Regions from separate parts of the Sphingomonas sp. CFBP 8765 genome, predicted to be linked through region 3. Evidence: predicted binding sites of a transcription regulator. Region 3 holds the regulator's gene; each other region holds the start of a gene.
The links. The regulator LexA, encoded in region 3, represses DNA repair genes until DNA is damaged. The targets are predictions, from matches to a motif close to GTTCCNCNCTTGTTCT.
Positions count from the first base shown of each region.

Region 1: the regulator LexA is predicted to act here: its motif matches at 1,454-1,469, upstream of IFT87_RS21010 (DUF6771 family protein).
Region 2: the regulator LexA is predicted to act here: its motif matches at 809-824, upstream of IFT87_RS05750 (MmcB family DNA repair protein).
Region 4: the regulator LexA is predicted to act here: its motif matches at 1,330-1,345, upstream of recA (recombinase RecA).

Region 1 is NZ_JACYTY010000002.1:124,092-126,291, reverse strand. It holds gene IFT87_RS05090 (response regulator) at 1-278, opposite strand, end outside; gene IFT87_RS21010 (DUF6771 family protein) at 1,028-1,219, opposite strand; gene IFT87_RS05085 (hypothetical protein) at 1,715-2,200, shown strand, end outside.
Region 2 is NZ_JACYTY010000002.1:271,291-273,490, reverse strand. It holds gene IFT87_RS05755 (ankyrin repeat domain-containing protein) at 1-239, shown strand, start outside; gene IFT87_RS05750 (MmcB family DNA repair protein) at 300-797, opposite strand; gene IFT87_RS05745 (cell wall hydrolase) at 915-1,538, opposite strand; gene IFT87_RS05740 (DUF1491 family protein) at 1,728-2,054, opposite strand; gene IFT87_RS05735 (PaaI family thioesterase) at 2,065-2,200, opposite strand, start outside.
Region 3 is NZ_JACYTY010000003.1:212,949-215,148, forward strand. It holds gene IFT87_RS09590 (molybdopterin molybdotransferase MoeA) at 1-673, shown strand, start outside; gene lexA (transcriptional repressor LexA) at 742-1,473, shown strand; gene IFT87_RS09600 (ComEC/Rec2 family competence protein) at 1,634-2,200, opposite strand, start outside.
Region 4 is NZ_JACYTY010000003.1:374,080-376,279, reverse strand. It holds gene IFT87_RS10340 (tetratricopeptide repeat protein) at 1-230, shown strand, start outside; gene IFT87_RS10335 (4-(cytidine 5'-diphospho)-2-C-methyl-D-erythritol kinase) at 251-1,108, shown strand; gene recA (recombinase RecA) at 1,422-2,200, shown strand, end outside.

The DNA.
Region 1 (2,200 bases), on a different contig from region 3:
GGCCGCAGGTGGCCGCTGCCGATGACGATCTCGATCCAGGGGTAGTTCTCTGCCACGTGGTGGGCGAGCTCGAACCCGTTAGTATCGCCCGGCATATCGACGTCTGAGAAGAGCAGGGTGATTGTGTGCGCGTACTCGGGGAGCATCGCGATCGCAGCATCGCCGTGATCCGCTTCATAAGTGCGGAAACCCGCATCTTCGAGAATACCTGTGACATCCATGAGGATGAACGGGTCATCGTCAACGGCGAGTGCATAGGGGACTGTTGATAGGGACATGCCGCACCAACCCGTCACATGCCAAAACGGCTCCGACGGATCTCTGGCTTTGACATTTTCAAGCCATCTTTGCGAATGCAAACGCCTAATTGGCCCATTGTCCAAAAGGACCCAGACAATAAAATACCCCGCTGCGGGGGGGCAGCGGGGCGCTTTAGAACCAGCGGGCCAAGGGGGGAGGGTGCCCGGCCGGTTATGATATCAACAGTACAGGCCAGCGTCGGTTCCGTACATAGTTACGAAAATGCCCTGCCAATCTGAAGACCGACAGGGCATTGCGAGCTCTCACCGCCGTTCCCCCCGAAAGGGCAGGACGCTTCCAGCGTATTTAGAAACTGCCTAGCTTGTAGTGTGTTCCCCGGCGCTCGTCTGTGATGCTGGACCATGTGAACGGTCGCCCCGGCATCAGCGGCATAGTCGGTGATGACGCCCGCCCCTACAAGAAGCCCACCTTACCCTCTCAGCTTCCGCTCGAAGCGCTTCCATTGGCGTTCGTCCTGACCGTAACCGAGAAAGGACGGCGGTAGTGGCGTCGGTGCGATCCTGCTTGGCCTACTGTCGCAAGCCAAACATCGCAGATATCCGGGGAGGCATTTGACCGACATGTTCTTGCGTTTGAGGTAGCACCATCTTGCTAGAACCAGGCGGTGCACGCCCCCCTTACGCCCGCATTTGGAGCATACGCACCCCACATTAGCTTCGTGCTTCGTGAAATCCCCAGCGTCCTAAACCACGTGTTGCCCACAGGATCACCAGGGCAAAGCCATCTGCGCCGTTTCAGCGTCTACAGGCTGATATAGAGTGCCGTAGACATGCCTTGCCACTTCCAGGCGTGCGTCTGCTCTCAGTCCCTCGCGCGGGGCGGTAAGGCCGATCAAATCCCATGCAGGCGCGTTCTCGATAATGGCCGCAATCCGCTCCGGCGAAATCACGCTAGCCATCAGAAGCAATCGGTCGAGAACTTGCCGTACGGCACAGCCCACGCCGCGCGAACTCTGCTTCGATCGGTGCCAGGAGGGTCTCAGGACCGTCTTCGAAGCATTGGAAAAAGATGTTCTGCATCTCGTAAGGCCGAAGCTCTGGCAAGATCTCGGCAATCAGAGTGTGAGTCTAACTGAACGGCTGTGCGCCGTCGTGCATCGACTCGAGTGCGTGTTCCATACCCGGATTATAGCGGAACATAAAAAGAACGCTAGCGTGATCCTAGCTTTTCAACCCGGAGGTTTAATCAGCCTTTTTAACTGCTTTTTCAGCCTCGCGATTCGTTAGAAGGATATCTGCATCACGAATGCGGTCATTCTATCGCTGTAGAAACGATGCACTTTCTAAAATTTGTCCGAAAAAGGCGCTGGCGATTTTATCCAGTGAACCTGCGCCCAATCTGCGAATTAGACCGTTGCGTTCATAACGTCCCGGAGCAGTATTGGAGAAGTGAAATGGCACTAGAAAACATTGTTAACGCGGCCAAGTCTGCTTTGAAGGATGTCGTCTCGTCGCCATCCGCTGACCCAATTTCCGACCGCGACGAGGTTTTGCAGGATTTACATCTGGCCGAAAAGGCATGGGCGACTGACGGTGTTCATTCAGGAACATGGTTCGTCCGTGACGGCGAGCATGTTGCCTTCACGCCTACGACGCGAAATGGGGCGACACTGACGATCGGTGGTCAAACGACGAACTTCATTCCCGCTGACCGCTTTGCCGATTACCTGGTGAACATGCGGGCCGCTATCGAAGCAGGCGAATTTGATCGCGAGATAGCAGGTGCGCTCCATGGTTCGGCTAACGTCGGGGGAATTGCCGAGGTTGCGCTTCCGCCGGCTAGAGAAGGCAGCCCGCAAGATATCCGACAAGTGCAACAGGATGCTGTATTAATTCGTGAGGGGCGCAATCCGGACGGATCGTTATCTGCAGTTGTGAGC
Region 2 (2,200 bases), on a different contig from region 3:
ATCCGAATCTTGCCAATTCGGCAGGGGAAACGCCGTTGATCCGCGCCGTTCAGCGCCGCGACATTGCCATGATCCGCGTGCTGCTCACCGAAAACGCCGATCCGGATCAGGCGGATATCATCGCCGGCATGTCGGCGCGCGATTATGCCAAGCAGGATGGTCGCAACGTCGTGGTGACCAAGCTGCTGGCCGATGCGCCAAAGAAGACCCGCAAGGCGGTCGCGGGGCCGAAATTCTGACGATCACGTCGCCGGGCGGCTGATCCTGCCGCCAATCGGGAGGGTCAGCCGCCAGCCGGATCAGAAGGCGAGACCGGCGGCGTCGGGATCGACCTGTGCGATCAGGCGGCGTGCGGCGCGTCTGGCGAAGGCCAGCGTGCAGCGCTTGCGGACATGCGCGGGCAGGGGGGTCGTATGCGCCTCGCGGACGATCGCGGCGTCATAGCGGTCAGCGACGATGATCCCGGTACGTTCGGGCAGAAACGCCGCCCCCTGCAGCGGCCGCATGTCGAACCCGGCCGGCACCGCCCAGAAATAGCGATCGCAATGCCCGAGATATTCGGGCCATTTGCCATCCCCGACCAGATCCGCGCGCGACACCTTGATCTCGACGACGACGATCTGCCCGCGGGCATCGATCGCCATCAGATCGGCGCGACGCCCCCCGTCGAGGGGAACCTCCGCCATCGCGGTCAGGTCGTGGCGCAACAACATCCGGATCACGCCGCGTGCCACGTCGGCGGCACATAGGGGCGATCCGGGTTCGTCGATGCAGGAGTCCGGGGGGTTGTCGAGCATGCGCCAGAAATAGAACAATCCGCGAACGACGCAAGCGCGTTCACGGACTGTTTATAGCGTTGGCGATGCAGGTGGGATGCTGATCATGAACCGGACCTTGTCCGGATCGGCTGTCGATCAGCGATAGAAGACGTGGTTGCCGATCGAAGCGACCTTGATAACGCGGCCTGCTGGGCGGCGATCGGCGGTGTTGAAATACAGCGCCTTCTCGGCCGGGCTGTTCCACGCATCGGCCAGTGCGACCTTCGCGACGGCGATGGCGGTGCGGTACGACGTGCCCTTGTTGATCGCGGGGATCTGGCCGCCGCGAACAAAGCTGAACTGGCCGCGCTGCTTGACGACGTCGCAGACGTCGGCGGGGAAACGACCCGACTTGGCGCGGTTGATGATGACTTCGGCGACGGCGAGCTGGCCGGTGAGGGGCTCGCCCTTGGATTCAAAATAGATGGCGCCGGCAAGGCACTGGAGCGCTTCGTCGGCGGCGGCGCTATCCTGCGCGGCAACGGCCTGGGCGAGCGTTTCGAATTCTTCGTCTTCGATCTCGGCCGACGTCTGGACGGCGGTCGGTGCAGCGGGCTCGACGGCGGTGACGGGCGTCACGGCGGGAACGGTCTGCGGAACATTCTGAGAGGAGAGGGCGTTTATATTTGCGAGTGCGGTAAGGCTGGCGGTCGAGCGATCGACGCCGGTCGCCTGGCTGGGCGCGCTGTTGCCGAACAGGCCGGCGAGAGAGAAGGTCATGACCGCAATCGTTGCGGCCCGCTGCAAAATCGTCATTCAAACTTATTCAGATGCGGTTGGACCACGGAACCAATCGTACGAGCCGATCGTCCAGGCATCCCCCCGACTGCGTAACTGATCCGGATCGCACCCGTCCCAGCACAACGCCAATCAATGTTGAATATCCCCTCTATCGGGGGGACTTTGGAGTCAATCGGCCAGGATCGTTTCAGCGGCGAACCGTTCCGCCGCTGCGACATCCACCTCGATCACCCAGAGATCCGGGTCGCGCGACCGCCGTCGACGCCAATAGCCGTCGAGGTCTTCGGACGGAGTCGAGTCGATCAGCGCCGTTCGCCCGTCGGCGCCGATCCCGCGCTCGAGCAGGCGGGGCAGGGCGCCCCGATCGATGGCGACCACTAGGATTGCGCCGCTTTGCGCGTCCCCTTTGGCGAGCACCGCGCCAAAACCGCCCGCGTCGTTGACCCGTCGCAGCAGCGCACTGACGAGGACGCCGCTGGGAAGACGGCCGCTCATCGCAGGACGATCACGGCAGCGGGCGCGGCGAGACGCGGTATCCGGGAAGCCCGGCCAGGGCGATCCGCGAGCGCATGAATGTACCCGTACCTCGCGCCGCCTCCTCCCCCTCGGCGTCGATCAGCCGGGCATCGGCGACGAACACG
Region 3 (2,200 bases):
CCGCCCGCTGCGCGTCGCGGTCGCCGCGACGGGGGACGAGCTCGTTCCGCCCGGGTCGACCAGCGACCCCGTCCCGTTACCGGAATCAAACGGCATCATGCTCGCCGCGATGCTCGCCGACCTGCCCGTCGACATTATCGACCTCGGAATCCTCCCCGACCGGCTCGACACGCTGCGTGACGCCTTTGCCGGGGTCGATGCCGATCTGCTGGTGACCACGGGGGGCGCGTCGGTCGGTGATCACGACCTCGTCCGCCCCGCGATCGAGGCGGCCGGCGGGGCAATCGACTTCTGGCGGATCGCGCTGCGCCCGGGCAAGCCGATGATGGCGGGCACGCTCGGCCGGACGATGCTGCTCGGCCTGCCGGGCAATCCCGTCTCCGCCTTCGTCACCGCGATCCTGTTCGTCCGCCCCGTCGTCGCGCACATGCTCGGCGCGCGCGATCCCCTGCCGCAGACGACGCATGCGCTGCTCGGCGAGGATCTTCCGCCCAACCAGTCGCGGACCGACTATATGCGCGCCGAACTGCGCGAGGGTCGCGCCTATGCCTCGACCATCCAGGACAGCTCGATGCTGCTGACGCTCGCCCGTTCGTCCTGCCTGATCATCCGCGACGGCGACGCGCCGGCGGCAAGGGCGGGCGACTCGGCGGAAATCCTCGTCATCGCGTGACGTCACCGCTTGACGAAGCTGCAAGTGTTCCATAGAAGTTCCTCGTCTGTTCCGGACGGAGAACCGTTATGCTCACGCGCAAGCAGCACGAGCTTGTCTGCTTCATCAATGACCGCCTCGCCGAGACGGGCGTGTCGCCCTCGTTCGAGGAGATGAAGGACGCGCTCGACCTGAAATCGAAATCGGGCGTGCACCGTCTGATCAGCGCGCTTGAGGAGCGCAACTTCATCCGACGCCTGCCCAACCGGGCGCGCGCGCTCGAAGTGCTGCGGATGCCTGAGCGTCCCGAGGCGGCAATCGCACAGACTGCGGCGAAGTCGGGGCCGAAGTCGGAGGCTAAGGCATCGGCCGGCACCGTATCTGCGCCGGATACGGCCAGCGCCACGCCCGCGTCGCCCGCCCGCATCGCGGCGAACGACGTCGTCGAGATCCCGCTGCACGGCCGGATCGCCGCCGGCGTCCCGATCGAAGCCTTTGAAGGCAGTTCGATGCTTGCTGTCCCGGCCGCACTGCTCGGAACTGGCGAGCATTATGCGCTGGAGGTTTCGGGGGACTCGATGGTCGAAGCCGGCATTCTCGACGGCGACTATGCGCTGATCCGCCGCACCGAGATCGCACGCGACGGCGAAATCGTCGTCGCGCTGATCGAGGACAGCGAAGCGACGCTCAAATATTTCCGCCGCGAGGGCGCAATGGTCCGGCTCGACCCGGCCAACCGCGCCTATGACCCCCAGCGTTATGCGCCCGCACAGGTCCGGGTCCAGGGCAAGCTGTCGGGAATCCTGCGCCGCTACGACTGACGAATGCCGGGGAGCGCTGGCGGTCATCACCGCCACGCAACAGGCAGTGGCGTTCGTGACCAACGGCCCCAGGCACCATCGTCCGCGTTTCTGATTTGCGGCCCTCCCAATCGGAGGCCCCACCTTCACAGGATCATGACCCGACATACACAGTCGCAGCCTATCGCTCTGACCACCCCCGGCCCGGCACCTGAAACCGGACTGACGCCGCACCCCCGGCCACCCCGCGCTGATCGCCCCCCGCACTGAACCGTCGCGCCGGCCGCGCCAGCGTCGGTGGATCGCGCCACGGGTGCCGATCCCCCGAATTGAGCACCGTCACCATCCGCCCCGCGGTCAACGTCAACGCGATCCCCCCGGTCCGCGCGAGCACCGATCGATCGAGCTTCAGCCATCGCGGCGTACAACCACGCGGCAGCCCGCGCTCGCTGATGACGATGTCCGCGCGCCGGCAGGCGGCAAGCATCTCGGCGATCGGCACCCGGTAAACGCTGCGCGTTGCCAGCACACGCCACGCCCGCCCCCGCGCGACGACATCCGTCAAGCACAGCTCGCGGCTGCACCGCGCGTCGGGCTGATCCGCCAGCAGCAGCGGTTCTCCGTCGACCCCGCCATTCTCCGCCAGCGTATCGCGGACATAGTCCCCCGCCCGATCGCGAAGAAGTGCAAGCCCTGCGGCGGTCCGGACCGCGACGTGGCGGCCATCGCCCGTCACAAGGATATCGGG
Region 4 (2,200 bases), 160 kb from region 3:
ACCGCGCCGGCGATACGCGACGCGCACTGCCCTTGCTCGAGCGTGCCGCGCAGGCGGAGCCGACCAATGCCGAAATCGGCGATCATCTCGGTGATGCCTATTGGAGCATGGGCCGACGGTACGAGGCGCGCTATGCGTGGCAGGCCGCGATCGTCACCGGCGATGCCGAGGAGCGCGCGCGCATCGCCGCGAAGATCGACACCGGCCTGCCGATCGCTGCGCGCCGCTGACCCCTGATCCCGAGACCCCGATGCCGACGACGACCGAAACCGCACCTGCCAAGATCAATCTCGCGCTGCATGTGCGTCACCGCCGCGCGGACGGCTATCACGAGCTCGAGACGCTGTTTGCCTTTGCCGAGCATGGCGACGTCGTCACGGTGCGCACGGCGGACGCGGACAGCTTTGCCATCATCGGGCCGTTCGCCGCGGCATTGCGTCCGGCGGCGGGGGGCACCGACGCCGCGCCATGGGACGGCAACCTCGTGACGGCCGCAGCGGACGCGTTCGTCGCGACGTTCGGGATCGCCGCGCACCACGCGATCACGCTCGACAAGCGACTGCCGATCGCATCGGGGATCGGTGGCGGCTCCGCCGATGCCGCGGCGACGCTGCGCGCGCTGGCGCGGTTGCACGGCGTCGCGGTGCAGGATCCGGCTCTCCACGACATTGCCGCCCGACTGGGTGCGGACGTGCCCGCGTGCCTCGTCAACCGGACGACGTTCGGGACCGGGCGCGGCGACACGCTCGTCGAGGTCGACGGGCTGGCGGGAACGCCGTTGCTGTGCGTCAATCCGCGCGTGGCGGTGTCGACCGCGGCGGTATTTGGCGCGTGGGACGGGATCGACCGCGGGCCGCTCGGCAAGGGGCCGCTGCTCGAACGCGCGATTGCCGGGCGGAACGACCTCGAGGCGCCGGCCTGCGCGATCGCGCCGGAGATTGCCCGGGTGCGCGCGCTCCTCGACGCAGCGCCGGGCGTGCTGCTCGCGCGCATGTCGGGATCGGGGGCGACCTGCTTTGCGCTGTTCGACAGCATCGCGGCCCGTGATTCCGCGGCGACGGATGCCGCTGCGCAAGGCTGGTGGACGCTGGCGTGCACGCTGCGCTGAACACAGTTCAACTGCCGCTTCGAAACTGTTCGGCTTTGGGACTCCGGACGCTATAAAATCGATTGCATCGCACCAGTCGGAAGCGTCAAATCGGGATGTCCACTACCGGATCGGCGCCACGGTTTGCCGACCGGCCCAAGGTTTCTCCCAAGACGCCGAAGCGGACCCATGATGGGAGGGCGGTCACCGAAAGGCGGCCGCCCTTTTTCACATTCCCGGATGTTCCGCACTTGTTCCGTGAGAACAAAAGCAATACATGGCGTTTGACGCGTTGAATGGCACGCGCGCTTGCTTTAGCGATGGGAGCTTATCGATGGCCGCTAATCTGAAAGTGATCGACACCGGCATGGCAACAGCAACCAACGACCGGCAAAAGGCGCTCGATGCCGCACTCGCGCAGATCGACCGCGCGTTCGGCAAGGGCTCGGCGATGCGTCTGGGCTCGAAGGAGACGATGCAGGTCGAGGTGATCTCGACCGGCTCGCTCGGGCTCGACATCGCGCTCGGTGTCGGCGGCCTGCCGCGTGGCCGCGTGATCGAGATCTACGGTCCGGAAAGCTCGGGCAAGACCACGCTCGCGCTCCACGTCATTGCCGAAGCGCAGAAGAATGGCGGCACCGCCGCGTTCGTCGACGCCGAGCATGCGCTTGACCCGGTCTATGCCAAGAAGCTCGGCGTCAACATCGACGAGTTGATCGTGTCGCAGCCGGACACCGGCGAGCAGGCACTCGAGATCGTCGACACGCTGGTCCGCTCGAACGCGATCGACGTACTCGTCGTCGATTCGGTCGCAGCACTCGTGCCGCGCGCCGAAATCGAGGGCGAGATGGGCGACAGCCATGTCGGGCTTCAGGCGCGCCTGATGTCGCAGAGCCTTCGCAAGCTGACCGGTTCGATCAGCCGGTCGCGTTGCATGGTGATCTTCATCAACCAGCTCCGCATGAAGATCGGCGTCATGTACGGCAACCCGGAGACGACGACGGGCGGCAACGCGCTGAAGTTCTACGCCTCGGTCCGTCTCGACATTCGCCGCATCGGTGCGGTCAAGGCGGGCGACGAGGTCACCGGCAACCAGACACGCGTGAAGGTCGT